One region of the Nocardioides sp. NPDC057577 genome, then DNA from elsewhere that is predicted to be linked to it. Evidence: riboswitches for the same ligand, from Rfam matches in the RefSeq annotation. Region 1 holds a riboswitch; the other holds the start of a gene.
The links. A riboswitch is a leader RNA that binds a small molecule or an ion and turns the genes downstream of it on or off. The one in region 1 is predicted to bind glycine.
Positions count from the first base shown of each region.

Region 1 (10,477 bases):
CCCCGGGGCCACCGCCGCCGTGCGGGATGCAGAAGGTCTTGTGGAGGTTGAGGTGGGAGACATCCCCGCCGAACTCGCCGGGCTTGGCGTAGCCCAGGAGCGCGTTGAAGTTGGCGCCGTCGATGTAGACCTGACCACCGGCCTCGTGCACCAGCGAGCAGACCTCGGTGATGCCCTCCTCGTAGACCCCGTGGGTCGAGGGGTAGGTCACCATGATCGCGGCGACGTTCTCGCCGTGAGCGTCCAGCTTGGCCCGCAGGTCGTCGAGGTCGACGGTGCCGTCCTCCGACGACTTCACGACCTCGACCTTCATCCCAGCCATCACGGCCGAGGCGGCGTTGGTGCCGTGCGCCGAGGAAGGCATCAGGCAGATCTTGCGGTGGCCCTGGCCCTGCGCGTCCAGGTAGCCACGGATCGCCATCAGGCCGGCGAACTCGCCCTGCGAGCCGGCGTTCGGCTGGATGGAGACCTCGTCGTAGCCGGTGACCTCGGCCAGCCAGCCCTCGAGCTCCCCGACGAGACGCGTGTAGCCGGCGGCGTCCTCGGCGGGCACGAACGGGTGCAGGTCGGCGAAGCCGGGCAGCGAGATCGGCTCCATCTCGGTGGTCGCGTTGAGCTTCATGGTGCACGAGCCGAGCGGGATCATGCCCTTGTCGAGCGCGTAGTCGCGCGCCGCCAGCTTGTGCAGGTAGCGCAGCATCTGGGTCTCGCTGTGGTGCGCGTTGAAGACCTCGTGGGTGAGGTAGTCGGTGGTGCGGAGCAGACCGTCCGGCAGCGCGCTGGCCGTGGTGCGGTCGATCTCGTCCAGGTCCGCGCCGGAGACGCCGAAGGCGTTGAGCACGGCGGACAGGGTCGAGCGGGTCGTCGCCTCCGAGGTCGAGATGCCGACGGTGTCGGCGTCGACGAGACGAAGATGTACGCCGAAACGACGCGCCGCGGTGACGACATCGGCCGCCCGCCCGGGGACGGTGACACCCAGTGTGTCGAAGAACGACTCCGAGACCAGCGGGAGCCCGGCCGACTTGAGCGCGGCGGCCAGGACGGCTGCGTAGCGGTGCGCGCGGGTCGCGATCGACCGCAGCCCGGCGGGGCCGTGGTAGACGGCGTACATCGAAGCGCCGACGGCCAGCAGCACCTGCGCGGTGCAGATGTTGGAGGTCGCCTTCTCGCGGCGGATGTGCTGCTCACGCGTCTGCAGCGCGAGCCGGTACGCGGGCCGCCCCTCGGCGTCGACGGAGACGCCGACAAGGCGACCGGGCAGGTGCCGCTCGATCCCCGCGTGGACGGCCATGTAGCCGGCGTGCGGGCCACCGTAGAAGAGCGGGATGCCGAAGCGCTGGGTCGAGCCGACGACGACGTCGGCGCCGAGCGTGCCGGGCGCTTCCAGGACGGTGAGAGCGAGCAGGTCGGCGGCGACGACGGCGAGCGCGCCCCGCTCGTGGGCGGCGTCGATGACCGGCTTGAGATCGGGGACGCACCCAGAGGCACCCGGGTACTGCACCAGCACGCCGATCACGTCACCCTCGGGCAGGCCCTGCGAGAGGTCGGCCACGACGACCTCGAGGCCCATCGCCTCGGCGCGTACCTTCACGACCTCGATCGACTGCGGCAGCGCGTCGGCATCGATCACGAACGGACCGGATCCCTTGCGGTTGGCGCGGTGAACCAGTGCCAGCGCCTCGGCGGCCGCGGTGCCCTCGTCCAGGAGCGACGAGTTGGCGACCGGCAGACCGGTCAGGTCGCCGACCATGGTCTGGAAGTTGATGAGCGCCTCGAGGCGGCCCTGGGAGATCTCGGGCTGGTAGGGCGTGTAGGCGGTGTACCAGCTCGGGTCCTCGAGCACGTTGCGGCGGATCACCGGCGGCGTCACGGTGGCGTGGTAGCCGAGCCCGATCATCGCCTCGCCGGGCTTGTTGGAGGCCGCGATCTCCCGCGCCAGCGACGCGACCTGGGCCTCGCTCAACGCGGCCGGCAGGTCCAGCGACTCGACCGAGCGGATCCCTGCAGGGACGGCTGCGTCCATCATCGCGGCTACCGAGTCGTACCCGAGCCGCGCGAGCATGGTCGCCTCGTCAGCGGCCGAGAGCCCGACGTGGCGCTCCACGAACGGGGAGGCGGCATCGAGCTCGGACAGGGTGGGCGTGTCGGACACAGTGGCTCCTGAGGGCATCTAAGTAAGACAACTCGTACGCCCTCCCCCTCTGTCACGCGCGGATGCACCGCTTCAGAGTTGCCTGGTCCGCACAGTCGTGGGTGCCTGAGAGTTTCCGGGGAGGAATTGCCCCTTCGGCGCCCCTTCGAGAGGAGCTCTCCCGTGCGGGATGGTCAGCACCACCAGCATAAACGACAGCACCCCGAGGTCCCGTCTCCGCGGGGCCTCGGGGCCTGGTGTCGACTGAGTCCTAGATCACCCGGCGTTGCGCGCGGCGCGGCGGGCGGAGAGCTCGTCAGACATCGAGGCGACCTGCTCGCCGTCCTCGGCCGTGCGCTCGCTGGGGAGCTCGGAGAGGGTGCCCTCGATCTCGCGCCAGACGCCACCGATGGCGATCCCGAAGACGCCCTGCCCGCCCTGGAGCAGGTCGATGACCTCGTCGTTGCTGGTGCACTCGTAGACCGAGGCGCCATCACTCATCAGGGTGACGCGGGTCAGGTCGTCGGTGCCACGCTCACGCAGGTGGTGCACGGCGGCACGGATCTGCTGCAGCGAGATCCCGGCGTCGAGGAGCCGCTTGATGACCTTGAGGATCAGGATGTCTCGGAAGGAGTAGAGCCGCTGGGTGCCGGAGCCGGTGGCCCCACGCACGCTCGGCTCGACCAGACCGGTGCGAGCCCAGTAGTCGAGCTGCCGGTAGCTGATCCCGGCCGCATTGCAAGCCGTCGGGCCGCGGTAACCGGTGTCGCTCGGCAGAGGCGAGACATCGTCGGTGAAGAGAAGGCCCTGCTCGTCAGCCTGCTCCGCCGCGCGTTGCGCGTCGTCGGCGCCGTGGCCGGGCTTCTGCTCGTGGTCGAACACGATGTCCTCCATCGTCTACTCCGTTGCGCGTAACTCCACTCGGGGAATGAACGGCTGCGGCGGGGGGACCACATCGTTGGAGTTACAACAGAGACAACTACAAGGTAAGCGTCGCAAGGGCCCTGGTCAAAGAACCCCTCCGGCGTGTCGTTCCCCCTAACCCTCAAGTAGAGGATGAGGGTCTGCGCGCCCCGCCCGTCGACGCCAGGGCGGTCAGCGTCAGCAGGACGGCCCCGACGAGAAGGCAGGCCTGCATCCCGGACAGGGTGAGGAAGCCCGTCGCACCGACACCGAGACCCCCGAACACGGCCACCGCGATCGCTCCGCCTGTCTGCCGGAACGTGCTGAGCACGCCGGTGGCGACGCCCACCCGGGCGGGCTCGACGGCATCGATCAGGTCGGCGGTGACGACGGTGATGGCCAGTGCGCCACCCGTGGCCAGCGGGACGAGCAGGACGAGGACCAGCCAGACCGGTGTGGAGGTGGTGAGCGGGCACAGGACGAGCATCGCCACCGCGAGGATCAGCTGACCGCCGACGATGAGCGGCCGCCGACCGACGGCGTGCGCGAGCCGCGGTGCCAGCACGTTCGCACCGGTGGTCAGGACCGCCGGGATGACGAACATCAGCCCCGCCTCGGCGCCGCTCCAGCCCCGCACCTGCTGGTAGTAGAGACCGAGCAGGAAGATCCCGCCGTAGAACCCGAAGTTGATCCCGAAGCCGGCGACCAAGGCGACCATCACGCGGCCTCGGCCCAGCAGCCCGAGCGGCAGCACCGGCGCCGCGGATCGACCCTCGACGACGACAAACGCCACCGCCGCCGAGACCGAAGCCGCACCCGCGAGCAGGGCACTCGCGTGCCAGCCGGTGTGACCGGCCTCGATGACGGCGTACGTCAGCGCGGACAGCGCGACCACGGCTAGAGCCTGGCCCGGGAGATCGAGCGGTACCCGGCGGCGCACCGGCCGGATCCGCAGACCCGCCAGCAGGGCGACGATGAGGATCCCGATCGGCACGTTGACCAGGAAGACCCAGCGCCAGCCGGCGTACTCGCTCAGCAGGCCGCCGGCCACCGGGCCCAGCGCCATGGCGGCCGATCCGCCAACGGTCCACACCGCGATGGCATGCGCGCGGGCCCCCGCGTCGTCGTATGCCACCCTGACCAGCGCCAGCGATGCCGGCATCACCAGCGCCGCGGCGGCGCCCTGGAGCACTCGCGCGGCGACGAGCGCCGGCATCACCGGAGCGGCCGCGCAGGCCAGGGACGCCACCGTGAACAGCACCACCCCCAGCGCGTAGGCCCGCACCGGTCCGACCCGGTCGGTCACCGCTCCCGCCGAGAGCATCAGCGCCGCGAACATCAACGTGTACGCATCCACCACCCACTGCAGCCCGGCCATCCCTCCGCCCAGGTCCCGGTGGAGATAGGGCAGCGCGATGTTCACCGCGGAGACGTCCACGGTGATCACCGTGAAGCCCAGCAGCGCGGCGAGCAGCGCTCGAACGCTCCCCCGCCGCGTCGGCGCCGGGCCGCCGGTCGACGCCTCATGGGCGAGTACGGTCATCGGAATCCTCCTCCGGTTCGTGATGCCGGAAAGTCTGGTCGCGCCTCGCGCACAGAGGCAGACCGTGTGATGCCGCGGTGCCGCCAGGGGTGGGTATGACACGGCCCCTCACGCGGGTCGCACCTGCGGCACACTGGTGAGGATGAGCGAGATGGCTGCGACTGAGCTCGGGCGCTACCTGCGCGCCCGCCGGGCACGGGTGACCCCCGAGGAGGCGGGCCTGCCCGCGGGTACCGGGGTGCGGCGTACGCCTGGCCTGCGGCGTGAGGAGCTGGCTGCCCTCGCGGGTGTGTCGGTCGACTACTACACCCGCCTGGAACGGGGTCGGGAGACCAACCCGTCGGCGGCCGTCCTGGACTCCCTGGCCCGGACGCTGCGCCTGAGCGGCGACGCCCACGAGCGGCTGCACGAGCTAGCCGAGGTCGCCTCGGGCCGCTTCGGTGAGCCCCGGGCGACGACCGATCTGACCGTACGTCCCTCCGTGCTCGTCATGCTCGAGACGTTGCGTCCGCTGCCGGCCTTCGTGGTCAGCCGGCACAACGACCTGCTGGCGTCCAACCTGCCCGGGCGGCGGCTCTACCCCGGCCTGTGGGACGGTCCCACCGAGCACCGCAACCTGACCCGCTACCTCTTCCTCGACCCGGTCGGGCGGCACCTGCTCGACCCGTGGCACGAGACGGTGGCCGGCTCGGTCGCCAACCTGCGCGCCGTCGGCGGCACCGACGTCGACTCCCCCCGCCTGGCCGCGCTCGTGGGCGAGCTGCTGCTCAAGTCACCCGAGTTCGCCGGGATCTGGGAACTCTACGACGTGTGCGAGCGCAGCGGGGGCACCAAGACGTTCGAGCATCCACGGGTGGGCCGGATGACACTCACCTACGAGGTCATGCAGCTGGCCCGCACCGGCGGCCAGCGCATGGTCGTCTACCAGGCGGAGGCCGAAACGGTCGACGAGAAGGCGATGCTGGCCCTGAGCGAATGATCCGCGCTAGTGGGACTCGAAGTCCTCGGGCGTGATCTCGTCGAGGAACTCGCGGAACTTCTCGATCTCGTCCTCCTGCTCGGCCGGGACAGCGAGCCCCGCCTCGTCGAGGACCTCGTCCGAGACCACGATCTTGGTCCCCGTCCGCAGCGCCAGCGCGATCGAGTCCGAAGGCCGAGCGCTCACCTCGACGCCGGAGGCGAAGACCAGGTTGGCGTAGAAGACGCGGTCGGTGACCGAGGTGATCTGCACCTCGGTCAGCTCGTTGCCGGTCGCCTCGAGCACGTCCTTGAGCAGGTCGTGGGTCAGCGGACGGGGCGGAACCACGCCCTGCTGGGCGAAGGCGATGGCGGTCGCCTCCACCGCGCCGATCCAGATGGGCAGGTATCGCTCACCCGCCACCTCGCGCAACAGCACGATCGGCTGGTTGGAGGGCATCTCCACTCGGACTCCGAGCACATCGACCTCGCGCATGTCATCCACCCTACCCGTCTCCAGGTCGCGACAGCAGCCCGGTTGACCGGCGACACGAACCGAGTCAGCGGTCGCGCAGGCCCGACTTCACCAAGGTGGCGTGCAGACGGACCGCCAGGGAGGCGATCTCGCTGCCGATCTCCTCGGCCCGGCCCTGCGCTCCGGCGTTCCCGGGGCGCCGCAACGGCGCCACGATCTGCTCGATGAGGCCGACCTCGCGGTCGGCGGCGGCCTTCATGCCGCGCAGGTGACGAGGCTCGATGCCGAACTCGGCCAGCTCCTTGGCGGTGCGCGCGATCGCGAGGGCATCGGTGTCGTAGTGACCGCTGCGCAGCGGCACCACCAGCGCCATCTTCTCCAGCTCGGTCAGCAGCACGTCGTCGACCTCGGCCACCTTGAGGAGCTCACGCCGCGAGATCCTCATGTTGTCCGTACGCCGGAACGACTCCGCCCCGGGCGCGCCGCTGGGAGTCAGGGCGACCGTCGGGACCGTGGGCACGGTCGGCTCGATCGCTGGCGGCTCGAGGCCGCGGTCGATCGCGTCGAGGTGATCGCCGATGACCTTGAGCGGCAGGTAGTGGTCGCGCTGCATCCTCAGGACATAGCGCAGCCGCTCGACATCACGGCGGGAGAACTTGCGGTAGCCCGCGGGCGTACGCTCCGGCTTGATCAGTCCCTTGTCCTCGAGAAACCGGATCTTCGGGATGGTGACCGTGGGAAAGTCCGGACGCAACTGGTCCAGGACCTGCCCGATGTTGAGCCGCTCCCCCGAGTCGCTAGCCGGCCGTTGAGGGTCAGGCATCGCGGCGGCGGCCATCGGCTACGCCCCTTCGTGCCCGGCGTAGAAGACGAGCCGGAACTTCCCGACCTGGACCTCGTCGCCGTCCGTGAGGACGACCTTCTCGATCCGGTCGCGGTTGACGTAGGTGCCGTTGAGGCTGCCGACGTCGGAGACCTCGAAGGTGTCGCCGGTGCGCGCGAACTCGGCGTGGCGACGCGAGACGGTGACGTCATCGAGGAAGATGTCGCTGTCCGGGTGGCGACCCGCAACCACGGTGTCCTGGTCAAGCAGAAAGCGGCTTCCGGCACCGGGACCACGCTGCACGACGAGCATGCCGTTGCCCCTCGGCAGGGCCTCGACGGTGGCCGCCTCGATCGGGCTGAGCACCCGGTCAGAGGTGTCGGCGTCAGCCCCGAGCTGAATCGTCGAGGTCTGGTCGGTCCCGGTCAGGCTTACGCCACACTGCGAGCAGAACCGCGCTTCGTCGGGGTTCTGGCTGCCGCAAGCGGGGCACACGGACATTTTTGAGCTCCAGGTTCATCGAGGGCCGGGCACCTACCCTCAAGTGAGCGTTGAGGGATGGTATCCGCAACCTATCAGGTCGGCCCAGGTGTTCGGTTGAGTTACGCGTCGAGTGATGCCTCGTACGCCGCGGCGTCGAGGAGGCTCTCCAGCTCGGCAGGATCGGACGGTGTGACCTCGAACAGCCAGCCACCGCCGTAGGGGTCGTCGTTGACCAGCTCGGGCGTGGCGTCGAGCGATCCGTTGACCGCGACGACCTCGCCGGAGATCGGCGCGTAGATGTCGCTGACCGACTTGGTCGACTCGAGCTCACCGCAGCTCTCGCCCGACGCGATCGTGTCGCCGACGGCCGGCAACGACACGTAGACGATGTCACCGAGAGCGTCCTGGGCGTAGTTGGTGATGCCGACCCGTACGGAGCCCTCGGTCTCGCCAGGGTTGCGCAGCCACTCGTGCTCGCTGGTGTACTTCAGGTCCTCGGGGTACACAGCCATCTCCTCATCAGGCGTACTGGTCTGGCCGCGGAAGATCGTCCCGCGAGCCGGTTGTCGAAACCCTACTGCGCCCCACCGACGAAACCGTCAGCGGGACACGGTGTGAATCGACTCGATGTCGATCTTCTCCTCCGGCTCCACCTTGACCTCCGCGCCCTGCTCCTCGAGCTGGTCCTGCGGGCCCTGGTAGAAGTCGATCGCGCCGGCCAGCGTGTCGGGCGGGCCGATCACCTTGAGTCGGTAGGGCGGGCTGATCAGCTCGCCGCCGACGTTGAGTCCCTGACCGGGCTGGCTGACCTCGATCGAGGACGACGCGACCAGGCGCACGGCCTCGCCGTCGGCCCCCTCGATCTCCATCGCCTCGGCGCCGCTCGTACGCAGCTCCTCGATCAGGTCGAGGAGCGCGGTCAGCCGCAGCGGATCGGCGCCGGGCTCGATCTCGATGGTGATCCCCGGACCGCTGACCGGCACCGTCCCGGCGATCACCCGGAGCGTGTCGACCTGCTCCTCGGCACGTTGGAGCGCGGTCTGCTGCTGAAGGGTCTGGTCCTCGAGCTCGTCGCGGGTCCCCTCGAGCTCCTCGATCTGCTCTTGGGCCTTCTGCGTGGTACCGGCCAGGCCGGAGAGGATGTCGATCAGCTCCTGCTCGCGCAGACCGGCGTACGTCGAGTCCTCGGTGTTCGTCTGGACCTGCACCACCGCGGCGTAGCCGAGTACGCAGAGCAGGACCGCCACGGCCACCTGGCCGCGCCGGAAGTGGGTGAGCGCGTCGAAGAGCCGCGCCCGGCCGACCAGCGGCGCCGGCTCCTCCTCGGGCTCATCCGGTTCACCCGCCTCGTCAGCCTCGTCGACCTTCTGGGTCTTCGGAAGCTCCTCGGCATCGGCGACCTCGTCGGCCTCCTCGACCTGTTCGGACTGCTCGGGACCAGCCGCGTCCTCGACCTCGTCGGGCTCCGCGCTGTCCGAGGGCTCATCGGCCTTCTCGGCCTCCGGCTCCTCAGTCTCTTCGGACTCGGCTGCCGCCGCCGCAGCAGGTTCGACGTCGTCCGCTTTCTCGGTGGACTCGACCGGCGCGTCGTCCGTCTCCTCGGCGTCGTCCGCCTCCTCGGGCTCGCGTGCGGAGGAGTCCTCGGCCACCTGCTCCTCGGGCTCGTCGACAGCCTCGTCGGACGCAGCCACCTCGGACGCAGCCTCATCAGGTGCATCCGTCTCCGACTGCTCCTGGGACTCCTCGGCCTCGGTCGACTCGGCAGACTCCGCAGGTGCCTGCTCAGCAGGCGGCGTACCTTCGTCCGAAACCTCGGGCGTGGCGGCGTCCTCGGTGACGGTCTCCTCCGCGGGCTCGGCAGGCTTCTTCGCCGGCGCCTTCTTAGCCAGCGCCTTCTTCGCCGGGGTCCGCTTCGCCGGGGGCCTCCTCTTCCGGTCAGGCATGGAAGATGTGCCTCCGGATGGCTGCGACGTTGGTGAAGATGCGGATGCCGAGGACGACGATGACGCCGGTGGACAGCTGGCCGCCGACGCCGAGGCGGTCACCGAGATAGACGATGCCGGCGGCGATGACGACGTTGCTGATGAACGAGACGACGAAGACCTTGTCGTCGAAGATGCCGTCCATGAACGCGCGCAGCGCACCGAAGACCGCGTCCAGCGCGGCGACGACGGCGATCGGCAGGTAAGGCGCCAGACCGACAGGCACCTCGGGCTGGAAGAACAGTCCCAGCACGATGCCGATCACTAGGCCGATGACGGCGATCATTCTTCGCGGTCCCCTTCGCTGTTCTCTTCGGAGTCTTCGTCGGTGTTGTCGGTGGGCTTCTCGGAGCCCTGGGTGCCCTTGGACTTGGCCCCGAGGTGGGTCAACTCCAGCAGATCAGGCGGCGCCGCGGGAAGGGTGAGCCGGTCGATGTTCTCGACGTCGTAGGGCATCCCGTAGTCCTGCGTCGTGGTGTGAATCATCGCCCCGGAGACCGTCTCGGCGAAGCGTGCGGCCAGCGTACGCGTGTCGCCGATGGCCGACACCTCATAGGGCGGCGAGAGCGAGACGTCGTTCATCCGCAGGGTGGAGCCGGAGGTGATCACGCCGCTGCGCGGGGTGACCCGCTGGCCGTCGACGGCCACGGCGGTCGCCCCCGCCTGCCACAGTCCGTTGACGATCACGGCGAGATCGTAGTCGCGGACGGTGCCGCCCTCGCTGCCGTCGGCGGCGTTGTCGATCGTGATCCTGATCCCCGAGCCGGTCACCGGGGCGAACCCGGTCTCCTCCGCGGTCGCCGCGGCGCTCGAGGACGCCGACTCGGCCCGCTGCCCGAGCGAGCTGAGCGCCGCCTCGCGGCTCTGGTTGACCTCGCGGAGATCGGAGATCTGCTCGTGCAGGTCGGCGATCCGGTCCTGGCGCTGCTCGATGCGGTCGACGAGGACCTGCCTGCTGGTCTGGCGGATGTCTTCGTTGCGGGAGGTCTGCACCGCGGCGGTCGTGGCCAGCAGCGCGAACAGCCCGACCACCACCATCGCCCACAGCCCCGGCCGGCGACGCCGGGTCGGCTCCTCCCCCGCGGGCTCGCGCCGCTCGGCGGCGGCCATGTAGTCGGAGTCGATCGCCTGATCGGTGATGCGGTCCAGCAGTGGCTTGGTGACGTAGGCGCGCAGGTCC
Region 1 covers NZ_JBHVGB010000059.1:7,202-17,678, reverse strand. Annotated here, with positions in the region: gene gcvP (aminomethyl-transferring glycine dehydrogenase) at 1-2,170, opposite strand, end outside; glycine riboswitch at 2,235-2,325, opposite strand; gene ACFU7D_RS14030 (MerR family transcriptional regulator) at 2,408-3,025, opposite strand; gene ACFU7D_RS14025 (MFS transporter) at 3,177-4,577, opposite strand; gene ACFU7D_RS14020 (helix-turn-helix transcriptional regulator) at 4,729-5,556, shown strand; gene ACFU7D_RS14015 (bifunctional nuclease family protein) at 5,563-6,030, opposite strand; gene ACFU7D_RS14010 (MerR family transcriptional regulator) at 6,095-6,847, opposite strand; gene ACFU7D_RS14005 (FHA domain-containing protein) at 6,851-7,333, opposite strand; gene gcvH (glycine cleavage system protein GcvH) at 7,435-7,821, opposite strand; gene ACFU7D_RS13995 (DUF881 domain-containing protein) at 7,915-9,258, opposite strand; gene ACFU7D_RS13990 (small basic family protein) at 9,251-9,583, opposite strand; gene ACFU7D_RS13985 (DUF881 domain-containing protein) at 9,580-10,477, opposite strand, start outside.

Region 2 (21,308 bases), on a different contig from region 1:
TCAGTGTCGACCAGAAGGTCGATCGGTTGCTCGGCAATCTCGACGCCTTCGTCGCGCGGGTGCTCCGGCCCGCCTGAGATCCCGACCACGCCCCGGTTTACAGATAACCACCGGAATAGGCGGTATTCCGTTAGGGCATCCACCGGCTCCGACCGGTCCCGGCTCCAGACGCTACGCACCCGGTCATGCCGCATCCGCTCAGCACTCGATGACGTTGACCGCGAGGCCGCCGCGGGAGGTCTCCTTGTACTTGATCTTCATGTCGGCGCCGGTCTCGCGCATGGTCTTCAGTGCCTTGTCGAGGCTGACCTTGTGGGAGCCGTCGCCGTTGAGGGCGAGGCGGGCGGCGTTGATGGCCTTCACGCTGGCGATGGCGTTGCGCTCGATGCAGGGGATCTGCACCAGGCCGCCGACCGGGTCGCAGGTGAGGCCGAGGTTGTGCTCGATGCCGACCTCGGCGGCGTTCTCGACCTGCTCGGGCGTACCGCCGAGGACTTCGCAGAGAGCGCCGGCGGCCATCGCGCAGGCCGAGCCGACCTCGCCCTGGCAGCCGACCTCGGCGCCGGAGATCGAGGCGTTCGTCTTGCACAGGATCCCGATCGCGGCCGCGGTGAGCAGGAACCGGACGATGCCGTCCTCGATCGCGGCCTCGTCCAGGCCGGCCTGCGGCGCCACGAAACGTACCCAGTAGTGCAGGACGGCGGGCACGATGCCGGCCGCGCCGTTGGTGGGAGCGGTGACGACCCGGCCGCCCGAGGCGTTCTCCTCGTTGACCGCCAGGGCGAACAGGTTGACCCAGTCCATGACCCGGAAGGGGTCGTGGGCACCGGCGCCGGAGGCCAGGTCGCGGTGGAGCAGCGGCGCCCGGCGCGGGACGCGCAGACCACCAGGAAGTACGCCGTCGGTGACCGGATCACGGTCGCAGCCGGCCTGCACGCAGTCGGCCATCACGTGCCAGATCTCGAGGAGGCCGGCGCGGATCTCGTCGTGCGTACGCCAGGTGAGCTCGTTCGCCAGCATCAGGCCGGAGACCCGGAACCCCTCCCGCTCGCAGATGTCGAGCAGCTCGGCACCGGTGGCGAACGGGAAGCGTACGGGCGAGCGGTCGGGGACCACCCGTGCGGCACCCACCGCGTGCTCGTCGACCACGAAGCCACCACCGACGGAGTAGTAGGTGCGCTCGCGCAGCACCTCGCCGGAGGCGGCGTACGCGGTGAACACCATGCCGTTGGGGTGGCCCGGCAGGCTCTTGCGCCGATGCATGACCAGGTCGGTGGCGTTGTCGAAGCCGATCGGTCGGTGGCCGCCGAGCGACAGCTCCCCGGCCTCGCGGATGGCCGCCACCCGCCCGGACGAGGCTCGCGTGTCGACGGTCGCCGGCTGCTCGCCCTCGAGGCCGAGCAGCACGGCACCCTCCGAGCCGTGTCCGTGCCCGGTCGCGCCGAGCGAGCCGAAGAGCTCGGCCTTCACCCGCGCCACCTCACCCAGCGACCCGTCTGCGGCGAGACCGTCGACGAAGATCTTCGCGGCGCGCATCGGTCCGACAGTGTGCGATGAGGACGGCCCGATCCCGATCGAGTAGAGGTCGAAGGTGCTCAGGGCCGTCGCCACGGCCGTGGAGCCGGCGACCTCGGCGGTCACGTCACTCCTCGATCAGTGCGTCATACGCCGCGGCGTCGAGCAGCTCGGGAGCGCCCGAGACGCGCATCTCGAAGAGCCAGCCGGCGCCGAACGGGTCGCTGTTGATCAGCGCGGGATCCTCGACGACGGCGGCGTTGACCTCGAGGATCTCGCCGTCGGCGGGGGCGAACAGGTCGCTGACCGACTTCGTCGACTCCAGCTCCCCGCAGCTCTCTCCCCCGGCGATCTTGCTGCCCACCTCGGGCAGCTCGACGAAGACGATGTCACCCAACGCCTCGGTGGCGAAGGCGGTGACACCGACGCGGGCGACGTCGCCGCGGGTCTCGATCCACTCGTGCTCGGCGGTGTACGACAGGTGGGTCGGGTTGGTCATGGCGGTGCTCATTTCTTGGAGTAGAAGGGAAGGTCGACGACCTCGGCGTCCTCGCGGCTGCCGCGCACGTCGACCTGGACCGTGGTGCCGGCTGCGGCGAGATCGGGCCGGACGTACGCCATCGCGATGGGACGTCCGAGAGTCGGTGACGGGGAGCCGCTGGTAACGGTGCCGACCTCCTCGCCGGTGGCCGGGTCCACGATGGTGTAGCCGGCCCGCGGCGAGCGGCGCCCGGCGGCCACCAGGCCGACGAGTACGCTGCGCGGGCCTTCGTCGCGGCGTACGGCCAGGGCTGCGTCGCCGACGAAGCCGTCGGGCTTGTCGAAGGAGACGACGCGGCCGAGGCCGGCCTCGAAGGGGGTCGTGTCGCGGTTCAGCTCGTGGCCGTAGAGCGGCATGCCCGCCTCGAGCCGGAGGGTGTCGCGGCAGGCGAGGCCGGCGGGGAGGAGCCCGTGCGGCGTACCTGCCTCGATGATCGCCTCCCAGATCGCGACGGCCGACGAGGGCGCGCAGTAGATCTCGAAGCCGTCCTCCCCGGTGTAGCCGGTGCGCGCGAGCAGGACGTCGACGCCGGCGACCGTGCCGGCATCGATGGCGTAGTAGCGCAGGGAGGGGACGTCCAGGTCGGTCAGGGCTGCGACGATCGCGGGCGAGGCAGGACCCTGGACCGCGATCAGCGCCCACTCCGCGGAGGCGTCCCGGACCACGGCGTCGTAGCCCTCGGCCCGCTCGGTCAGCGCCGGGGCGACCACGCCGACGTTGCTCGCGTTGGCGACGACCAGGTAGCGCTCCTGCTCGGGCCGGTAGACGACCAGGTCGTCGATGATGCCGCCGTCCTCGGCGCAGATCATCGAGTAGCGGGCGCGGCCCAGGCCGATCTTCGACGGACTGCCGACCAGGGCGCGGTCGAGGGCACGTCCCGCCTCGGGGCCGGTCACCTCGATCTCGCCCATGTGGGAGAGGTCGAAGAGGCCCGCGGTGGTGCGTACGGCATTGTGCTCGGCGGTCTCCGAGCCGTAGCGGACCGGCATGCTCCAGCCGGCGAAGTCGGTGAACGAGGCGCCGAGCGACTGGTGGATCGCATGCAGAGGGGTAAGGACAGGTGCTGTCATGTGCGGGAGGCTCCCTGCTGGTGGGCGCCGAAAACGGCACCCGTGGACGGGTGACCTCCCCGCTCTGTCATCGCTACCTGAGAGCTTCACCGCCCGCTGGGGGCGGTTTGCACCGTGGGTGCAGGATCGGATCCTGACTTTCCAGAGGTCGCCTCACCGCGGCGGTCATGGGGGCCTGAGAGATTCTGGGGAGGTTTGCTCCTTCGGCGCCTCACCCGGGATGGGCAAGGACTCTCCCGCTGCGGTTCGAGTGGCGGATGTGAAGTTGTGCGGCAAACCTAGGTCTGGCCACCTCGGCCGTCAAGATCCGGGCACCTCGGCCGACCCGACACCCACTAACGGGAACTGTTCTCACTCGCTCTACGATGGCTCGGTGCCACCGACCAACGCCAGCACCCGGGTCCCCGTGGTCATCCTCACCGGCCACCTCGGGTCCGGGAAGACCACCCTGCTCAACCATCTGCTGCGCCAGCCCGGCGCCCGGGTGGGCGTGGTCGTCAACGACTTCGGCGACATCAACGTCGATGCCGGACTCGTCACCGGCCAGATCGACGAGCCGGCCTCGATCGCCGGCGGCTGCCTGTGCTGCCTGCCGGACGCCGGCGGCCTCGACGACGCGCTGGAGAAGCTGACCCACCCGCGGCTCGCGCTCGACGTGGTCATCGTCGAGGCCAGCGGGATCGCCGAGCCCGGCACGCTGGCCAAGTTGGTCCGGTTCAGCGGCGTCGAGCGGGTACGCCGCGGTGGGCTCATCGAGGTCGTCGACGCCTCGGCCTACTTCGACACCCTCGACGACGGCCGAGGTGAGGCGCCGGTCCGGTTCGCGGCCGCCTCCCTGGTGGTGGTCAACAAGACCGACCTGGTGCCGGCAGCCTATCGGGACCGGATCCTGGCCCGGATCGAGGCGCGGGTGCGGGAGCACAACCCCGAGGTCCAGGTGGCGTACGCCGTGGGTGGCCGCATCGACCCGCGGCTCGTCTACGACGCCGCGGTGCCCGAGGACCGGCCCGACGAGCTGCCGATCGCCGCGCTGCTGCGCGAGGCGGCCGCTTCGCACGAGACACATCAACATGCCCGTGCGGTCACCGTGACGACCCCGGGCACCATCGAGCCGGCCCGGCTGGTCGACCTGCTCGAGGAGCCGCCGGCGACGGCGTACCGGGTCAAGGGGACCGTCGCCGTCGCGACCGGCCAGGGACCGCGCAGCTACCAGGTGAACCTGGTCGGACGCAGTGCCCATGTCGCCGCAGCGAAGCGCGCGTCCGACCCGGTGAGCGAGCTCGTCGCCATCGGCCTGGATCTCGAGACCGACGCGGTCCGCGAGCGGCTCACGGCGGCCCTCGCCCCGGCCGAGCGACCGAGCACCGAGGGCCTCCGCAGACTGCGCCAGCTGGTCCGCGTCAGCCTCTGACAGCGATCAGCCGGCGCGGCGCACGATCCGTTCCATGTCGGTGATGATCACCGAGCGCGACTCCAACCGGACCCAGCCCTTGGCCGCGAAGTCGGCGAGCGCCTTGTTGACCGTCTCCCGAGCCGCGCCCACCAGCTGCGCGAGCTCCTCCTGGGTCAGGTCGTGGCGTACGCGGAGGCCCTCCTCGGTCTGCTCGCCGAACCTCTCCGCGAGGTCGAGCAGAGCCTTCGCCACCCGGCGGGGCGCGTCGGAGAAGACCAGGTCACCGATCACGTCGTTGGCCCGGCGCAGGCGGCCCGACAGCAGGGCGAGCAGCCCACGGGTCACGCTCGGGCGCCCGTCGAGCAGGCCCAGCAGGTCGTCGTGCGACAGCGAGGCGAGCTCGACCTGGTCGGTGACGGCCGTAACCGTGGAGGAGCGCCGACCGGGGTCGAAGAGCGACAGCTCGCCGAACACCTGGCCCGGCCCCAGGATCGCCAGCAGGCTGTCCTGCCCGTTGGCCGCGGCACGGCTCAGCTTCACCTTGCCGTCCACGACCGCGTAGAGCCGGTCAGCGGCGTCGCCCTCGTGGAACAACACCTCGCCGCGCCTGAGGCGTGTCTGACCCATCGTCGCGAGCAGCGCCGTCATCGACTCGTCGTCCAGCTCGCTGAAAAGCGGCGCGTGCCGAAGCACGTCTTGATCCATTACCCAGGCGCTCCTGTCATTGCTTTACCGAAGACATCAGCCTAGCCAGATCCAGGCCCTCCACATCGGTTGTGTGGCCCGCATCGCACCCCTGTCGAGTGCGTTCTTCGCCACACTGATCAGCCCAGCCGAGCGCATATGAATCATCGAGCTCAGCCGCTTGATCGTTCTCCACCGACTCGTGCCGTGCCGTTGACCCAGACGGGCCCCTGGCGGCTAGTGTTCGGGTATACGAACCGAAGTGCGCGAAGAAGGGAGCGGCTGGTGCCGGAGTCAGCGGTGAAGGCTCACCGGACCGTCTCGCGGGTGACAGACATTCTCGAGACCGTTGCAGCGGCCCATGCGGGTGGCGTACGCCTCCATGAGCTGTCACAGACGTTGGACGCACCCAAGTCGTCGGTCTTCGGACTCGTCAAGGGTCTGGTCGCCACCGGCTACCTGGTCGAGGATGACGGCAGCTACCAGCTGGGACCGGCTCTGGACCAGCTGCTCGCTGTGGAACGCCCGAGCCTTGTCGAGGCCGCTCGACCAGCACTCGAGGCGCTGCGCGACCGCTTCGACGAGACGGCCACGTTGGCCACACCGGTGGGTGAGTCGGTCGTATATGCCGACTCCGCGGAGTCGCGGCAGATGATCCGCTACTCCCCGCCACGACGCACTCGGCGGCCGCTGTACCCCCCGAGTCCGGGAAAAGCTGTGCTCGCACAGTGGTCGCGGCGGCGCCAAGAGGCCTACCTCGACGGTCGAGTCAGTCCGGAGGAGCTCCCCACCGTGCTTGCCGAGCTCGACCAGATACGGGCGGACGGGGTCGCGTTCAATCGTGGGGAGACTCTTCCCGACGTGAGCGCGGCCGCTGCACCGGTGATCGTGGGAGGCAAAGTCCTGGGTGTCATCTCCGTGGCCGGACCTTCCTCACGGGTGAGCGGCCGGCTGGACGAGCTCGCCGACGCGCTGCGGGAAGCGGCCGCCGCGACCGCCTCCCGCGTGTGACCTGACGGCGCGGTCAGCCTCCGGCGCGGGCGAGGATGCGACGAGCCTGTGCGAACACCGGGCCGTCGACCATGCGTCCTCCATAGGTGAAGACCCCGAACCCGACCTCCGCCGCTGCGGCGAGCAAGGCCCGTGCCCACTCGACCTCATCGGTCGCGGGCCTGAAGGAGTCCGCGATCACCGCCACCTGGGTCGGGTGGATCGCCACCTTGGCATCGAACCCAACGGCCACGGCATCATCGGTTTCCTCTCGCAGCCCGTCGAGATCGGGGATGTCCATGAAGACGGCGTCGAGGGCGAGCCGCCCCGCGGCCTTCGCAGCGATCAAGGCGCGAGAGCGGGCGTGCCGGGCCACATCGCGGTAGGTCCCGTCCGGTCGGCGCGACGTCGATCCGCCGAGCCCGGCGATCAGGTCGTCGGCACCCCACATCACAGCGACCACGTTCGACCCGGCCGCGATGCGGTCAGCGTCCTGCACGCCGAGCGGCGTCTCCAGGAGCGCGATGACCTCGCACCCCTCCAGCCCCTCCGCCTCTGCCGCGGACTGCGTCTTGGCGAGCATGATCCTCTCGATGCCGGCCGGACGCAGGGTGGTCGCGATCAGCTCTCGGTCCTGGGCGTGCTCGGCACTGCTCGAGGAGTTGATGCGTACGACGGTACGGTCCGGGTCGAGGTCACCGGCGAGCGCCAGCGCGCGCACCTCCTCCCGGGCCTGATCGCGGCGCTCAGGCGCGACCGCGTCCTCGAGATCGAGGATCACCACGTCGGCCACGGCCAGCGCCTTGGCGTACCTCTCCGGGCGGTCTGCAGGGCAGAAGAGCCAAGCGCTCCCCGGCTGCCAGGCAGCCCCGGTCATGCGCCGCCGCCCTCCGGTCGCATCCTCACCAACGTCTGACGTACGGCGATGGCCACCGTCTCGCCGCGCTGGTTGCGCGCTTCATGACGCAGCGCCACCACACCCTCCCCCGGCCGACTGCCGGAGGGACGCTTCGCGGTCACCAGCGTCTCGGCGTAGAGCGTATCGCCGTGGCGCACAGGAGCCGGGAAGGCGATCTCACTGAAGCCGAGATTGGCCACGATGGTGCCCTGCGTGAGCTGGTTGACCGAGAGCCCGACCATCGTGGAGAGGGTGAACATCGAGTTGACCAGCCGGTCATGGAACGGGGCGAGCGCCTCGCTGGCGGCCTGGTCGAGGTGCAGGGGCTGAGTGTTCATCGTCAAGGTGGTGAAGAAGACGTTGTCCGCCTCGGTGACAGTCCGTCCGGGCCGGTGCACATAGGTGGTGCCGATCTCGAACTCCTCGAACCAGAGCCCTCGCTGCTCGATGCGGCGGCCCACCCTGGTGCCATTGTCAGCCGTCCGATCCGCAACCATCAGCCGGCGACCTTCTGCGAGGCACCCGTGGCCGGAGCCACCCGTGTCCGTCGAGACCGGTCGAATGCCGCAGCGCCGAGCATGAGCACGCCGGCCGCGACGAACATCAGCGAGACACCGAGCGTCGAGTGGGTCGGTGAGCTGCTGACCATGGCAACAGCGGCCAGCGGGGCGAGGCCCCCGGCGAACGCACCGCCGACCTCACGGCCGGTCCCGAGGCCCGAGTTGCGGACCTGGACCGGGAACTGGCGCGCCAGGAAGTCACCCTGCGCGGACAGCGCTGCCGGGATGACGACGCCCGTGGCGAGGATCAACATGCCCCAGATCGCGAACTTGCTCCCCGTGCCGAGGACGGCGAAGAAGGGAAAGGCGAGGGCAGCGATGCCGACACCACAGACCAAGAGGATGCGACGTGAGTCGATCCGATCGCAGAGCCGCCCGACCAGCGGCACCGTGATGATCGCGGCGAGGCTCGCCAAGGTGATCCCGAAGGTTCCGTACGAGGCCGGCACTCCGACGATCGACTTGAGATAGGTAAGCGAGTAGGTCTTGAAGACGTAGCTTGCGCCGTTGTAGGCGATCGTCATCACCATGACGACGAGCAGCGGCTTCCAGTATCCGGCGATCAGCTCGAGCAGCGGCCTGCGCCGCTCGTGCGGCTGGCTCTCCTCGAGGCGCTCGAAGGCAGCCGTCTCCGGCAACCGTCGTCGCACCACGTAGCCGACACCGGCGAGCGCGAAGCTGAACAGGAACGGCAGGCGCCAGCCCCAGCCGTAGAGGAAGTCCTCGTTGACGGCGCTCAGGATCGTGACCGTCAGGGACGATGCGAACAGGCCGATGTTGACGCCCAGCGCCGGCCACGAGCCGAGGCGGCCGGTACGCCCGGGTTCGGCGTACTCGTAGGACATCGCGATCGCCGAGCCGAACTCCGCGCCGGCACCCAAGCCCTGCGCGAAGCGGAGGATGACGAGCAGCACGGGCGCGGCCACGCCGATCGACGCGTACGACGGAAGCAGGCCGATGCAACCTGAGGACACCCCCATCACCAGGAAGGTGCTCGACAGCACCGCCTTGCGCCCGAAGCGGTCGCCCAACGCACCGAAGACGATCCCGCCGAACGGCCGAGCGATGAAGCCGACCGCGAACGTCGCGAACGAGGCGAGCGTCGCCGCGGACGCATCACCGCTCGGGAAGAAGACGCCGCCAAACACCAGCGCAGCCATTGAGGCATAGAGGTAGAAGTCGTACCACTCCAGCGCTGATCCGATGATGATCGCGCGGGCCGCGCGCCGCCGCGCCTTGGGATCAAGCGCAGTGATGGGGGCGTCTGCCATGTCACTTCCTTCGTATATGCGAACGTTGTTTCATATCTGCGCACCAGCAGAGCATGTGGCGCGCATCACGGTCAAGCCCGCGGCGAGAACTTGTCCCAACCCGACGAAGGGTTGCGCCCATCTTCTTTGCATGTTCAGATAGACGCATCAGCGTTCGTATATCGGGAGATGGTTGTGGATTTTCGGCTCACTGACGACCAAGAGGCACTTCGCGAGGGCGTGCGGGCCCTGGCGGCGAAGTTCGACGACGAGTACTGGGCTCGCTGCGATGCGAACCATGAGTTCCCGTGGGACTTCTACAACGCCTTCGCCGAGGGCGGTTGGCTCGGCATCGCCATCCCTGAGGAGTACGGGGGTGGCGGGCTCGGGATCACCGAGGCATCCCTGCTGCTCGAGGAGGTCGCAGCCTCGGGCGCCGGGATGAACGGCTGCAGCACCATGCACCTCACGATCTTCGGACTCAACACGATCGTGAAGCACGGCAGCGAAACACAGCGCCGTGAGGTCCTCCCCGGCGCCGTCGACGGCTCGCTGCACGTCTGCTTCGCGGTGACCGAGCCCGACGCGGGCACCGACACCACGCGAATCTCGACTTTCGCCCGGCCGACCGAGGGGGGCTACCTGCTCCGGGGGCAGAAGGTCTGGATCACCAAGGCCGGTTACTCGCAGAAAGCGGTCCTCATCGCGCGGACCAGTCCCCGCAACGACGAACACCCGACCGATGGCATGAGCCTGTTCCTCCTCGACCTCGACTCCCCTGGCATCGCGATGAATCCGATCGAGAAGCTGGGCCGCAACGCCGTGCCCTCCTACGAGATCGCCTTCGACGACGTCTTCGTTCCCGAGTCGGCGCGCGTCGGTGAGGAGGGCCAGGGCTTCCGCTACCTCCTCGACGGTCTGAACCCCGAACGGATCCTGCTGGCCCACGAGGCCCTCGGGATCGGTCGTGCCGCTCTGCGGAGGGCCGTGGCGTACGCCGGTGAGCGGGTCGTCTTCGACCGTCCGATCGGCAAGAACCAGGGCGTCGCCTTCCCGCTGGCCGAGGCCTCGATGCGCTTGGACGCCGCGGAGCTGGTGGCCCGTCAGGCGGCGTGGCGCTACGACCAGGGCCTGTCCTGTGGCCGGGAGGCCAACACGGCGAAGTTCCTGTGCGCCGACGCCGGCTTCAACGCCGCCGACCAGGCGATCCAGACCCACGGCGGGATGGGCTACGCGGTCGAGTACCACGTCGAGCGCTACTTCCGGGAGTCGCGCATCCTGCGCCTCGCCCCGGTCAGCCAGGAGATGGTTCTCAACTACATCTCCACCCATGTCCTCGGCCTGCCGAAGTCGTACTGATGGGCGCCCCCAACCCCGGAGCCGACGTGCAGCCCGCCCTGGCCGGCATACGCGTCCTAGATCTCTCCCGCGTGCTGGCCGGACCGCTGTGCACCCAGATGCTCGCCGACCACGGCGCAGAGGTCATCAAGGTCGAGGCGCCCACCGGAGACGAGACGCGTACGTGGGGGCCCCCGTTCGTCGGGCCGGAGACGAGCGCCTACTTCACCGGCATCAACCGCAACAAGGCCAACGTCTGCCTCGACCTGTCGATCCCGGAAGGGCAGTCCGTCCTCGGCGACCTGCTCGGCCAGGCCGACGTCGTGGTGGAGAACTTCAAGGCCGGTACGTTGGCTCGTTGGGGCTTCACCGACGAGCTCATCCGGGAGACCTGGCCGCGGTTGATCCATTGCCGGATCACCGGATTCGGCACCGACGGCCCGATGGGCGGCATGCCCGGCTACGACGCGGTCGCCCAGGCGTACAGCGGCCTGATGAGCATCAACGGCGAACCCGACGGGGAGGCCCTGCGCGTCGGCGTCCCGATCGCCGACATGGTCACGGGCGTCTACGCGTTCTCCGGTGTGCTGCTCGCCTTGCAGGCCCGGCACCGGACCGGGGTGGGGCAGCTGGTCGACTGCAACCTGGTCAACACCGCGGTCTCGCTCCTGCACCCGCACTCCCCCTCCTACCTGATGGCGGGCAAGGTCGGGCAGCGCACCGGTTCGGCGCACCCGACGATCGCGCCTTACAACAGCTTCGCGGCCTCCGACGGTCAGATGTTCATCGGGGCGGGCAACGATGGGCAGTTCCGCAAGCTCATCGGCGTGCTCGGTGTTTCGGAGCTCGCTGAGGACCCTCGGTTCGCGACCAACGGCGAGCGCCTGACCCATCGCGGGGCCCTCGAGGATGCGTTGCGGCCACGGATCGCAGGCTGGCCCCGCGGCGAGCTGAGCAAGGAGCTGCTCGCGCTCGGGGTCCCGGCCACACCGATCCACGACGTCGGCGAGGCGCTCGAGGACGCACACGTCCGTAGCCAGGAGATGGTCGTCGAGGTCGACGGCTACCGCGGCACCGGGATCCCGATCAAGCTCCGAGGCACCCCCGGCCGTGTGGTCAGCGCACCCAGGGCCCGCGGCGCCGACACCGAAGCCGTGCTCAGCACCCTGGGGTACGACGCGGAGCGGCTCGCCCAGCTGCTCGCCGAGGGCACGGCGCAGGTGTCCGTCCACGCCTCGGTCGCTGGAAGCAGGTGAGTCATGCCAGCCTCGGACGCCCGGTGACGTCCGCCGGACACCTGCCCGGAAGTGCCGGCTACCGACGGATCATGGTCGCGATGTTCGCCGCAGGCATGGCGACGTTCGCACTGATGTACTCCACTCAGACGCTTCTACCGGAGTTCGCCAGCGACTTCGCTCTGACCCCGACCAAGGCAACGCTCAGCATGACGCTGACGACGGCCACGCTCGCGGTGATGCTCCTCGTCGCCGGCCCGATCTCGGAGTACGCCGGCCGGACTCCGCTGATCCGGATATCGGTCTGGGCAGCGGCGCTGGTGGGCCTCGCCTGTGCGTTCGCTCCCGGGTGGAGCTCACTGCTCGCGCTGCGCTCGCTGCAAGGGGCGGCCCTGGCTGGCCTCCCGGCCGTGGCCACTGCGTACCTGCGCGAGGAGGTGCATCCGACGGCCAGTGGCCGCGCCGCGGGGCTCTACATCGGCGGTACGGCGATCGGCGGCATGGTCGCCCGGATCCTGACCGCGCCGATTGCCGACGCGGTCGGCTGGCGATTCGCCCTTGGGGCGACCGCGATCGTCGGCCTGCTGTGCGCCGTCCTGGTGACCTTGCTGCTACCTGACTCGACCAACTTCACTCCGTCGTCGGGGAGCTGGCGCACCATTACCGCCTCCGCCCGCCGGGCGCTGGCCGACCCTGCTCTGGTCGCGCTCTACGGATTGGCCATGTGTGCGATGGGCACCCTGATCGCGGTCTTCAATGCGCTCTCCTTCCGGCTGACCTCGCCGCCCTTCGGCCTGCCGCTCGCGGCCCTGAGCTTGGTCTACCTCACCTATCTGCTCGGCACGATCAGCTCCACGCTGGCCGGGCGGGTTGCGGACCGGATCGGTCGTCGTGCCGTACTGCCGGTGGGGTGCGTGCTCGCCCTTGCCGGCGTCGCCCTCATGTCGATCGATCAACTGGTGATGGTCATCGGCGGCCTGAGCCTGCTCGTCATCGGCTTCTTCATCGTGCACGGCCTGGCCAGCGGCTGGGTCCCCGTTCGAGCCCATGCGGCCGGGGTCAGCACCGCCCAGGCCGCCTCGTTCTACCTGATGTCGTTCTACGTCGGCTCCTCGCTCTTCGGGAACCTCGGGAGCACTGCCTGGTCGCATGCGGGCTGGCCCGCCGTCGTAGCACTCTCAGCCACCTTGCTCACGATCGCCTGCGCGCTGGCGTGGGCACTGCGCCGCATTCCCGCATTGAATCCAGACGCCGGGAGGTGACCTGGTCTCGCCGGGAAGCCTCGGGAGCCCTGCGCCGTTGAACCTACCGTGAAGCTCTCCATGCTGGACCGGTCCCGCACGCGGGTGGGGTACGCCGAGGGCGCTGCGCTGACCCACACGATCGAGCGGGCGGTGGCTGCCGAGCGGCTCGGCTACCACCGGTTCTGGGTCGCCGAGCACCACGCGGTTCCGGGGATCGCTTCGGGGTCGCCGCCGGTGCTGCTCGGTGCGCTCGGCGCGCACACGTCCACGATCAGGCTCGGGTCGGGCGGGGTGATGCTGCCGCACCACCAGCCGCTGGTCGTCGCCGAGCAGTTCCTCATGCTCGAGGCCCTCTATCCCGACCGGATCGACCTCGGTCTGGGACGCACCCTGGGCTTCACCGCACCCGTACGCCGCGCCCTGCGGCAGGATCTCGACGACCCGGACACGTTCGCCGAGGACATCGAGGAGCTCCGCGGCTATCTCGACCGCACCGCCGCTGTCACCGCGCGGCCGGCCGCCGCGCACCGGATCCCGATGTTCGTGCTCGCGACCGGGAAGGGCGTCGCGCTCGCCTCGCGCCTCGGGCTGCCGGTCGTCGTGGGCGGTCCGGTGCTGGACAGCCCGCGGCTGAACGAGCTGCTGGGGGCGTACCGGAAGGACTTCCGGCCCTCGTCCCGAGCGTCTGAGCCCTCGGTGACCGTCTCGGTCGACGTGCTGGTCGCCGACACCGACGCCGAGGCCGCCGAGCTCGCCCTGCCGGAGGCGTGGGCGATGGCCAGGTCGCGGCAGACCGGCGAGTTCGGTCCGCTCGAGCCGGTCTCGACGATCCGCGACCAGGCCTGGTCGAACCAGGTCCGCGAGCGGGTCGAGGCCCATCTCGCCCGTACGACCGCGGGCTCTCCCGCGACCGTCCGAAGGCGTCTCGACCAGCTGGCCGAGGCCACCGGAGCCGACGAGCTCCTCGCCTTCACCTCGACCTATGACCGCGATGCCCAGCTCACCTCCGACGGCGAGCTCGCCGGGATCATGACCGGCCGGGCTCAGGTCGGGAGATAGTCCTCAGCCCAGCTTGTCGAGCATCCGGACCGCGGTGTCCTCGTCGGTGATCAGGGTGTTGAACCAGCCGGCCCGCGAGCCCGCGATGATGCTGGGCACCTTCGTCGGGCCCACCGCGACCGCGATGGTGTGCGGGATGGTCCGGAGCTCCTCGTAGGTCGTGGCGACGAGGAACTCCTCGGGGTAGGGCAACGGCTGCCCGTCCTCGTCGAAGAACCTGGTGCAGATGTCGCCCGCGGCCTCACGGAGCCAGGGCGCGTCGCGCGGCACGTAGCCGGGCAGCGACTCGCGGGTCAGCGGGGGCGCGCCGATGCCGAGCACGGCCACCCGCGCCTGGCTCCACAGGTCGAGCACCCGACGGGTGCTCGGATCCTGGAGCAGGAGCCGGTGCAGGTCGGCTCCCGGCTGTGCCGGGGCATAGAGGAAGACCGGACGTCCGTCGAGCTGCTCGGCGAACATCCTGGTGATCTCGTTGGTCTGGTACCAGGCTTCGGGCTCGTCCTGCCCACCGACGGTCGGGGTCACCACGACGCCGGGGAAGGACGGCAGCGTCTCCTGGCTCACCTCCCAGACGGTGCGGCCCGAAGAGACCAGCAGCACGTCGCCGGCCTTCAGCCCGATCTCGGTCAGCGCCTCTCCGAGCCGGGCGGCGAGCGCCGCTCCGGCGAGGGAGCGGTGGAATCCACGCGCGACGAACACCCTGGCGAGGCCGAGAGCCTCACAGAGCCGCTCCTCCACCTCGGAGGCGCGCCGGGTCGCGGGGTCGACGACCTCGATGCGGACGATGCCTGTGCGACGTGCCTCCGAGAGCACCCGGCTGACCGTCGCGCGGCTGATGCCGAGCTGCTGGGCGACCTGAGCCTGGGTCGCCTCCTTGAGGTAGTAGAGCGTCGCCGCCGCATGCATGACCTCAGGGGTAAAGCGTGTGCTGGCCGCCCCTGCGGCCTCCAGGGTCGGCTGGTGGCCGTGCGCTCCGCCTGTGTTCTCCACGGCACCACTCTTCCACAGCCGCGCGTGTCGATCCGACCATTCGTGAACATTTGTTCTGGACATTTGTTCGCAACCTGTGGGACGGTGGATGAGCTCGAGTGATCAAGATCACCAACAGGAGGTCCCATGACGCAGGCAGCTTCAGAGGTAGACGGACGCACCATGCAGGCGGTCGTCTGCCACGGGCCCGAGGACTACCGCTTCGAGGAGGTCCCGGTCCCTGTCCCGGGACCCGGCGAGGCGCTGATCCGGGTCGAGGCCGTCGGGATCTGCGCGAGCGACCTGAAGTGCTACCACGGCGCCGCGAAGTTCTGGGGTGACCAGAACCGGCCCGCCTGGGCCGAGACCGAGGTCATCCCGGGCCACGAGTTCACCGGCGAGGTGGTCGCGCTCGACGACGAGGCGCGTACGCGGTGGGGGGTCGAGGTCGGCGACCGGGTCGTCGCCGAGCAGATCGTGCCGTGCGGAGAGTGCCGCTACTGCCGGCGCGGGGAGTACTGGATGTGCGGACCCCACGACATGTTCGGGTTCAAGCGCAGCACCCCCGGCGCGATGGCCGAGTACATGGTCTTCTCCCCCGCCTCCCTGGTGCACCGGATCAGCAAGGACCTTCCGCCCGCGCACGCCGCGTTCGCCGAGCCGCTGTCCTGCTCCCTGCACGCCGTGGAACGAGCCCAGATCACCTTCGACGACGTCGTCGTGGTCGCCGGCTGCGGTCCGATCGGCCTCGGCATGATCGCCGGCGCCGCGGCCAAGTCACCGGCACGGGTGGTCGCCCTCGACATGGCCCCCGAGAAGCTGGACCTGGCCACCAAGTGCGGTGCCACCGACATCGTCAACATCGCCGAGCAGGATCCCGTCGAGTTCGTCCGCTCGATCACCGACGGCTACGGCGCCGACGTCTACCTCGAGGGCACCGGGCACCCCTCGGCGGTGCTGCAGGGCCTCAACGTGCTGCGCAAGCTCGGCACCTATGTGGAGTACGGCGTCTTCGGCTCCGAGGTGACCGTCGACTGGAGCATCATCAGCGACGACAAGGAGCTGGACGTACGCGGCGCCCACCTCGGCCCGAACTGCTGGCCGGCCGCGATCCGGATGCTGGAGTCCGGCGTGCTCCCGCTGGACGAGATCTGCACCCACCAGCTGCCCCTGGCCCGGTTCCAGGACGGCCTCGACCTGGTCGCGCGGGGCACCGAGTCGATCAAGGTCTCGCTGATCCCGTGACCGCCGCAGCCTCCTTCTGGCTCGGCACGAGCTGGAAGATGACCAAGACCCTCGGCGAGGCCGGGGCGTACGCCGACGACCTGCGCTCGGCGGTCGAGGCGGGGAGCGTGCCGCCCGAGCTGCGGCTCTTCGTCCTGCCCGCCGCCACCTCCCTGGCCACCGTCCGCGACCGGCTGGACGGCTCCGGTGTGGCCCTCGGGTCGCAGAACGCTCACCCGGGCCCGGACGGTGCCGTCACCGGCGAGGTGTCCATGAGCATGGTGCGCGACGCCGGCGCGAGCCTCGTCGAGATCGGGCACGCCGAGCGCCGCACCCTGCTCGGCGAGACCGACAACATGGTGGCCGACAAGGTCGCGGCCGCGGTCTCGGCCGGGCTGACCCCTCTCGTGTGCGTCGGCGAGACCACCGCCGAGCGAGCCCGTGGCGAGACCCCCGATGTGCTGGCCCGCCAGGTGCGCGCCGCGCTCAGCCAGCTCGGGCGAACCAGACCCACCGAGCTGCTGGTGGCCTACGAGCCGCACTGGGCGATCGGCTCCGAGGGCCGACCGGCCACGCCGGCGGAGGTCTCCGAAGGACTCGGCGTCCTACGCCGGGCACTCGACGAGGACCTGGCGGGCACGCCGACCTCCGTCCTCTACGGAGGCAGCGTCCACGCGGGCAACGCCGCCGACCTGGTGACGGGCCTCCCCGTCGACGGCCTCTTCGTCGGCCGCGCCGCCTGGACCGCACCCGGCCTCCTCGACCTCGCCCACCGGTCCGCCGACGCGCTTCGTCGACGAACGCTCCACCGACCGAAACCCCCCGACCTCGTGTCCGCGATCGTTCGAAAGGACCCCAGATGACACGACCCCGCCGCCTCACCCCCTTCCGCATCGGCGGAGCGGTGGCCATCGCCGCACTCCTCGTCGCGATGACGCTCAGCACCCGCTTCGTCACCCCCGACGAGCTCGCCTCGATCGGCCCGGAGACCTTCGACCCGGCCCAGACCGCCGCGGACCTCTTCGCCGAGGCGAACGAGACCATCCCCGATGCCGCGACGCCCCTTCCCGAGCTCCTCGCCGGGCTCCAGCAGGATGTCGCCAAGACCGCCGACGACCTCGACGCGTCCAGGCCCAACGACACCACCTACCTGTTTCCCGTACGCGGCACCGCGACCGTCGTCGCGACCCAGCAGCAGGCTGTCGAGATCACCGTCGAAGGCGTACCCGGGACGACTCCGCTCAGCCTCGCCTCCGGACCGGCGACCAACGGCGCGGTCCTGCGCGACGCCCTCGGCTTCAAGTTCGGAGACGCCTCCAACCAGACCACCTACCAGCAGGTCGGGGACGAGCTGAAGGCCCTCGTCCGCGAGCAGATCGAGCAGGGCGCGAAGGTCGCGCCCGGCTCGAAGCTCGACTTCACCGGGATCGTGAGCGTCACCGACACCGGCATGCCGCAGCCCGCGGCCAAGCCGGTGCAGGTCCAGCCCCTGACCGTGGAGGTCGTCCGATGAGCGCAGCGGCCACGGAGACCGTCCGCACAGGCGCCGCCGAGATCGGTCAGGTGGTGCTCCGCGCGGTCGGGATCTCCAAGACGTACGGCGTCACCAAGGCGCTCAAGGGCGTCGACTTCGAGGTCCGCGCCGGCCAGGTCACCGTGCTCTTCGGGGAGAACGGCGCCGGGAAGTCGACACTCATGAAGATCCTTTCCGGCGTCGAGCAGCCCACCGGCGGCCAGCTGGTCCTGCACGACGAGCCGGTCACCCTGGAGAACACCGTCGACGCGGTCGAACGCGGGATCTCGATCATCCACCAGGAGACGAACCTCTGCCCGAACCTCAACGTACGGGACAACATCTTCCTCGGCCGCGAGCTCCACACCCGGATGGGCGGGATCGACTACTCCCGCGAGGCCGACATCACCTCGCGGCTGATGCGCCAGCTCGAGGAGGAGATCTCGCCTCAGACGCCGGTGGCCGACCTCCGGATGGGCCAGCAGCAGATCGTCGAGATCGCGCGGGCGCTGGCCGCCGAGGCCCGGATCCTGATCATGGACGAGCCCACCTCGGCGCTGAGCGCGAGCGAGGTCGAGGTGCTGTTCCGGGTCATCCGGGAGCTCACCGCCAACGGCGTCGCGATCGTCTACATCTCCCACCACCTCGAGGAGGCGATCAGCATCGCCGACCACGCGGTGGTGCTCCGCGACGGCGAGCTGGTCGCGCACGAGCCGGCGAGCCGGATCGACCTGCCCTGGGTGGTGCACCGGATGACCGGCCGCCAGGCGGAATACGACTTCCGCGAGGAGCCTCGTGGCTTCGGCGAGGTCGCTCTCTCGGTCCGCAACCTCACCGTCGCCGACCTCGGCACCGGACGCATCGTGGTCGACGACGTCTCCCTCGACGTACGCACCGGCGAGATCGTCTGCCTCTACGGCCTGATGGGCGCCGGGCGTACCGAGCTGATGGAAACGCTCGCCGGGCGCGACCCGATGACCGCCGGCGAGGTGCTGCTGAACGGCGAGGACATCGCCGGGCTCAGCGTCAGCGAGCGCATCTCCCGTGGCCTCGGGCTCGTCCCCGAGGACCGCCAGCGCGACGGCGTCGTCCAGCTGCTCAGCGTCGGCAGCAACCTCTCGCTCGCCGGCCTGCGCTCGGTGGTACGCCGCGGTCTGATCTCCAAGAGCGCGGAGTCCGACCGGATCAGGCGTGGCATGGACGAGGTGACCGTCAAGGCCGCCGGCCCGGGCACCCCGATCACCTCCCTGTCCGGCGGCAACCAGCAGAAGGTCGTGATCGGGAAGCTGCTGATGACCGATCCGAGCGTACTGCTCCTCGACGAGCCCACCCGCGGCATCGACGTCGGGGCCAAGGGCGAGATCTTCGCCCTGCTCTTCCAGGAGGCCCAGAAGGGCCTTGGCGTCCTCTACGTCACCTCGGAGATCGGTGAGGCGATGACCGCCTCCCACCGCGTCGTCGTGATGAACAAGGGCCGCATCGTGCGCGAGTTCGACCCACGTACGAGCACCCGGGCCGAGGTCATGGCCGCCTCCGGCGAGTCAGCGAACCCGACGACCGACCCCACGACCACCGACGAAGCCATCGGAGGCATGCAGTGACCGCAACCAACGCATCGGCCGAGGCGACATCACGCCCACAGAGCCCTGCCGGAGGCCTCACCTCCCGGCTCCGCTCGATCACGCTCAGCAACGCTCTGGTCGAAGGCCGGGCCCTGCTCGCCCTGATCCTCATCATCGCGGTGTTCGCGCTGCTCAGCGACAACTACCTCGACCCCGGAAACCTGGTGACCATCACCAAGCAGGTCGCCTTCAACGCGATCTTGGCGCTCGGCATGCTGATGGTCATCCTCAACGGCGGGATCGACCTCTCGGTCGGCTCCACCGTGGGGCTGACCGGCGCGGTGGCCGGCAACCTCTTCCGCGGCCTCGACCTCCCGCTTACCCAGGCGATCATGTTCCCGCAGGTCTGGGTGATCGTGGTGATCTCCGTCGGGGTCGGCGCGCTGGTCGGCTACGCCAACGGGCTGCTGATCTCGCGACTGCGCCTCGCCCCGTTCATCGTCACCCTGGGGATGCTCTACGTGGGGCGCGGCCTGACCGAGGTGCTGCTCAACGGGCAGAACATCACCAACGAGCTCCGCGGCCAGGAGGGGCTGGGCAACACCGGCTTCTTCGAGGTCTTCGCCAGCCGCCCCCTCGGGCTGCCGATCTCGGCATGGGTGATGATCGCGCTCGCGGTCCTGGCCTCGATCCTGCTGGTTCGATCGCCGTTCGGCCGGTGGCTCTACGCCAGCGGCAGCAACGAGCGGGCCGCCGAGCTCTCCGGCGTACCGGTCACCCGGGTCAAGACGAGGATCTACGTCATCGCCGGCACCTGCGCCGGCATCGTCGGTCTGCTCCAGATCGCCAACATCAGCTCCGCGACCGCCGACCTGGGCCAGTTCTACGAGCTCAACGCGATCGCCGCGGTCGTCATCGGCGGCGCCGCCCTCTCGGGAGGTCGCGGCACGGTCAGGGGCACCATCATCGGCGCCTTCGTGATCGGGTTCCTCGCCAACGGCCTGGTCATCGTCGGCGTCTCGCCGTTCTGGCAGCAGGTCATCACCGGGGCAGTGATCATCCTCGCCGTCGCCGTCGACCGGATCCAGCAGATCGCCCAGAACCGCGGGGCCGCGCGGCGGGCCGCAGCCGAGGTCCGCACCGCCGCGAGCACTCCCGCATGAACGCCGTCATCCACCGTTCCCACCACCAGGACGCGGCAGGTCCGCGACCGATCGAGAGGACACACCCCATGAAGCGAATTCTCGCCGGCATCGCCGCCACCGGGCTCGCCCTGAGCCTGGCCGCGTGCGGCTCGGAGGCCACCGACGACGCGGGCGGCAAGGGTGGCGGCACCATCGCCATCATCACCGTCGACCCCTCCAACCCCTACTGGAAGGCCGAGGTCGACACCGCGAAGAGGGCCGCCACCGAGCTGGGCTACGACTCCTACACCGCAGCGCACGGCAACGACCCGGACGAGCAGAACACCTTGATCGAGACCGCCGTCAACGACGACGTCGACGGGATCCTGCTCGACCCGGCCGGAGCCGACGAGTCGATCGCCGCGGTGCAGAAGGTCGTCGACGCCGACATCCCGATCGTGCTGATCAACGCCGAGATCTCCGAGACCGGGCTCGCCGCGTCCCAGATCGTCTCCAACAACGCCCAGGGTGCCACCGTCGGCGCCGAGGCCTGGGCCGCGTCGATGAACTACAAGGGGACGTATGTCGAGCTGTTCGGCAACCCCAGCGACAACAACGCCCAGGTCCGCTCCGACGGCTACGAGCAGGTCCTCGGCCAGTACCCGGATCTGAAGAAGGTCGGCGAGGAGATCGCCAACTGGGACCGCCAGGAGGGCCAGGAGAAGATGGAGGCGCTGCTCGCAAAGAACCCCGACATCACCGGGGTCGTCTCGGGCAACGACGAGATGGCGCTCGGCGCGGTCAACGCGCTCAAGGCCAAGGGCAAGCTCGACCAGGTCAAGGTCCTCGGCTTCGACGGCAGCCAGGACGCCGTCGACGCGGTGAGGTCCGGCGAGCTGGTGGCCACCGTGGTCCAGCCCATCGTCGAGGGCACCAACAGCGCGATCGAGCAGCTCGACAGCGTCATCACCTCCGGCGATACCGGCGCATCGGAGGAGAAGCAGGCCCTCGACTGCGTCCTGGTCACCAAGGACAACGTCGACTCCGTCGAGAACTTCGTCATCAGCGAGTGACGCGATGACCCACATCTACAACGATCCCGACACCTTCAAGAGCGACGTCCTCACCGGCTTCGCCAC
Region 2 covers NZ_JBHVGB010000039.1:14,487-35,794, forward strand. Annotated here, with positions in the region: gene ACFU7D_RS10785 (FBP domain-containing protein) at 1-77, shown strand, start outside; gene ACFU7D_RS10790 (L-serine ammonia-lyase) at 199-1,611, opposite strand; gene gcvH (glycine cleavage system protein GcvH) at 1,643-2,014, opposite strand; gene gcvT (glycine cleavage system aminomethyltransferase GcvT) at 2,023-3,126, opposite strand; glycine riboswitch at 3,279-3,375, opposite strand; gene ACFU7D_RS10805 (CobW family GTP-binding protein) at 3,500-4,537, shown strand; gene ACFU7D_RS10810 (Crp/Fnr family transcriptional regulator) at 4,544-5,224, opposite strand; gene ACFU7D_RS10815 (IclR family transcriptional regulator) at 5,531-6,214, shown strand; gene ACFU7D_RS10820 (HpcH/HpaI aldolase/citrate lyase family protein) at 6,228-7,070, opposite strand; gene ACFU7D_RS10825 (MaoC family dehydratase) at 7,067-7,588, opposite strand; gene ACFU7D_RS10830 (MFS transporter) at 7,588-8,922, opposite strand; gene ACFU7D_RS10835 (acyl-CoA dehydrogenase family protein) at 9,097-10,260, shown strand; gene ACFU7D_RS10840 (CaiB/BaiF CoA transferase family protein) at 10,260-11,495, shown strand; gene ACFU7D_RS10845 (MFS transporter) at 11,492-12,736, shown strand; gene ACFU7D_RS10850 (LLM class flavin-dependent oxidoreductase) at 12,785-13,777, shown strand; gene ACFU7D_RS10855 (sugar-binding transcriptional regulator) at 13,781-14,767, opposite strand; gene ACFU7D_RS10860 (alcohol dehydrogenase catalytic domain-containing protein) at 14,930-15,991, shown strand; gene ACFU7D_RS10865 (triose-phosphate isomerase family protein) at 15,988-16,833, shown strand; gene ACFU7D_RS10870 (DUF2291 family protein) at 16,830-17,483, shown strand; gene ACFU7D_RS10875 (sugar ABC transporter ATP-binding protein) at 17,480-19,084, shown strand; gene ACFU7D_RS10880 (ABC transporter permease) at 19,081-20,208, shown strand; gene ACFU7D_RS10885 (substrate-binding domain-containing protein) at 20,277-21,242, shown strand; partial or broken gene ACFU7D_RS10890 (dihydroxyacetone kinase family protein) at 21,247-21,308, shown strand, end outside.
Region 2: linked by a shared signal. The riboswitch ahead of gcvT (glycine cleavage system aminomethyltransferase GcvT) and the one ahead of gcvP (aminomethyl-transferring glycine dehydrogenase) in region 1 are both predicted to bind glycine.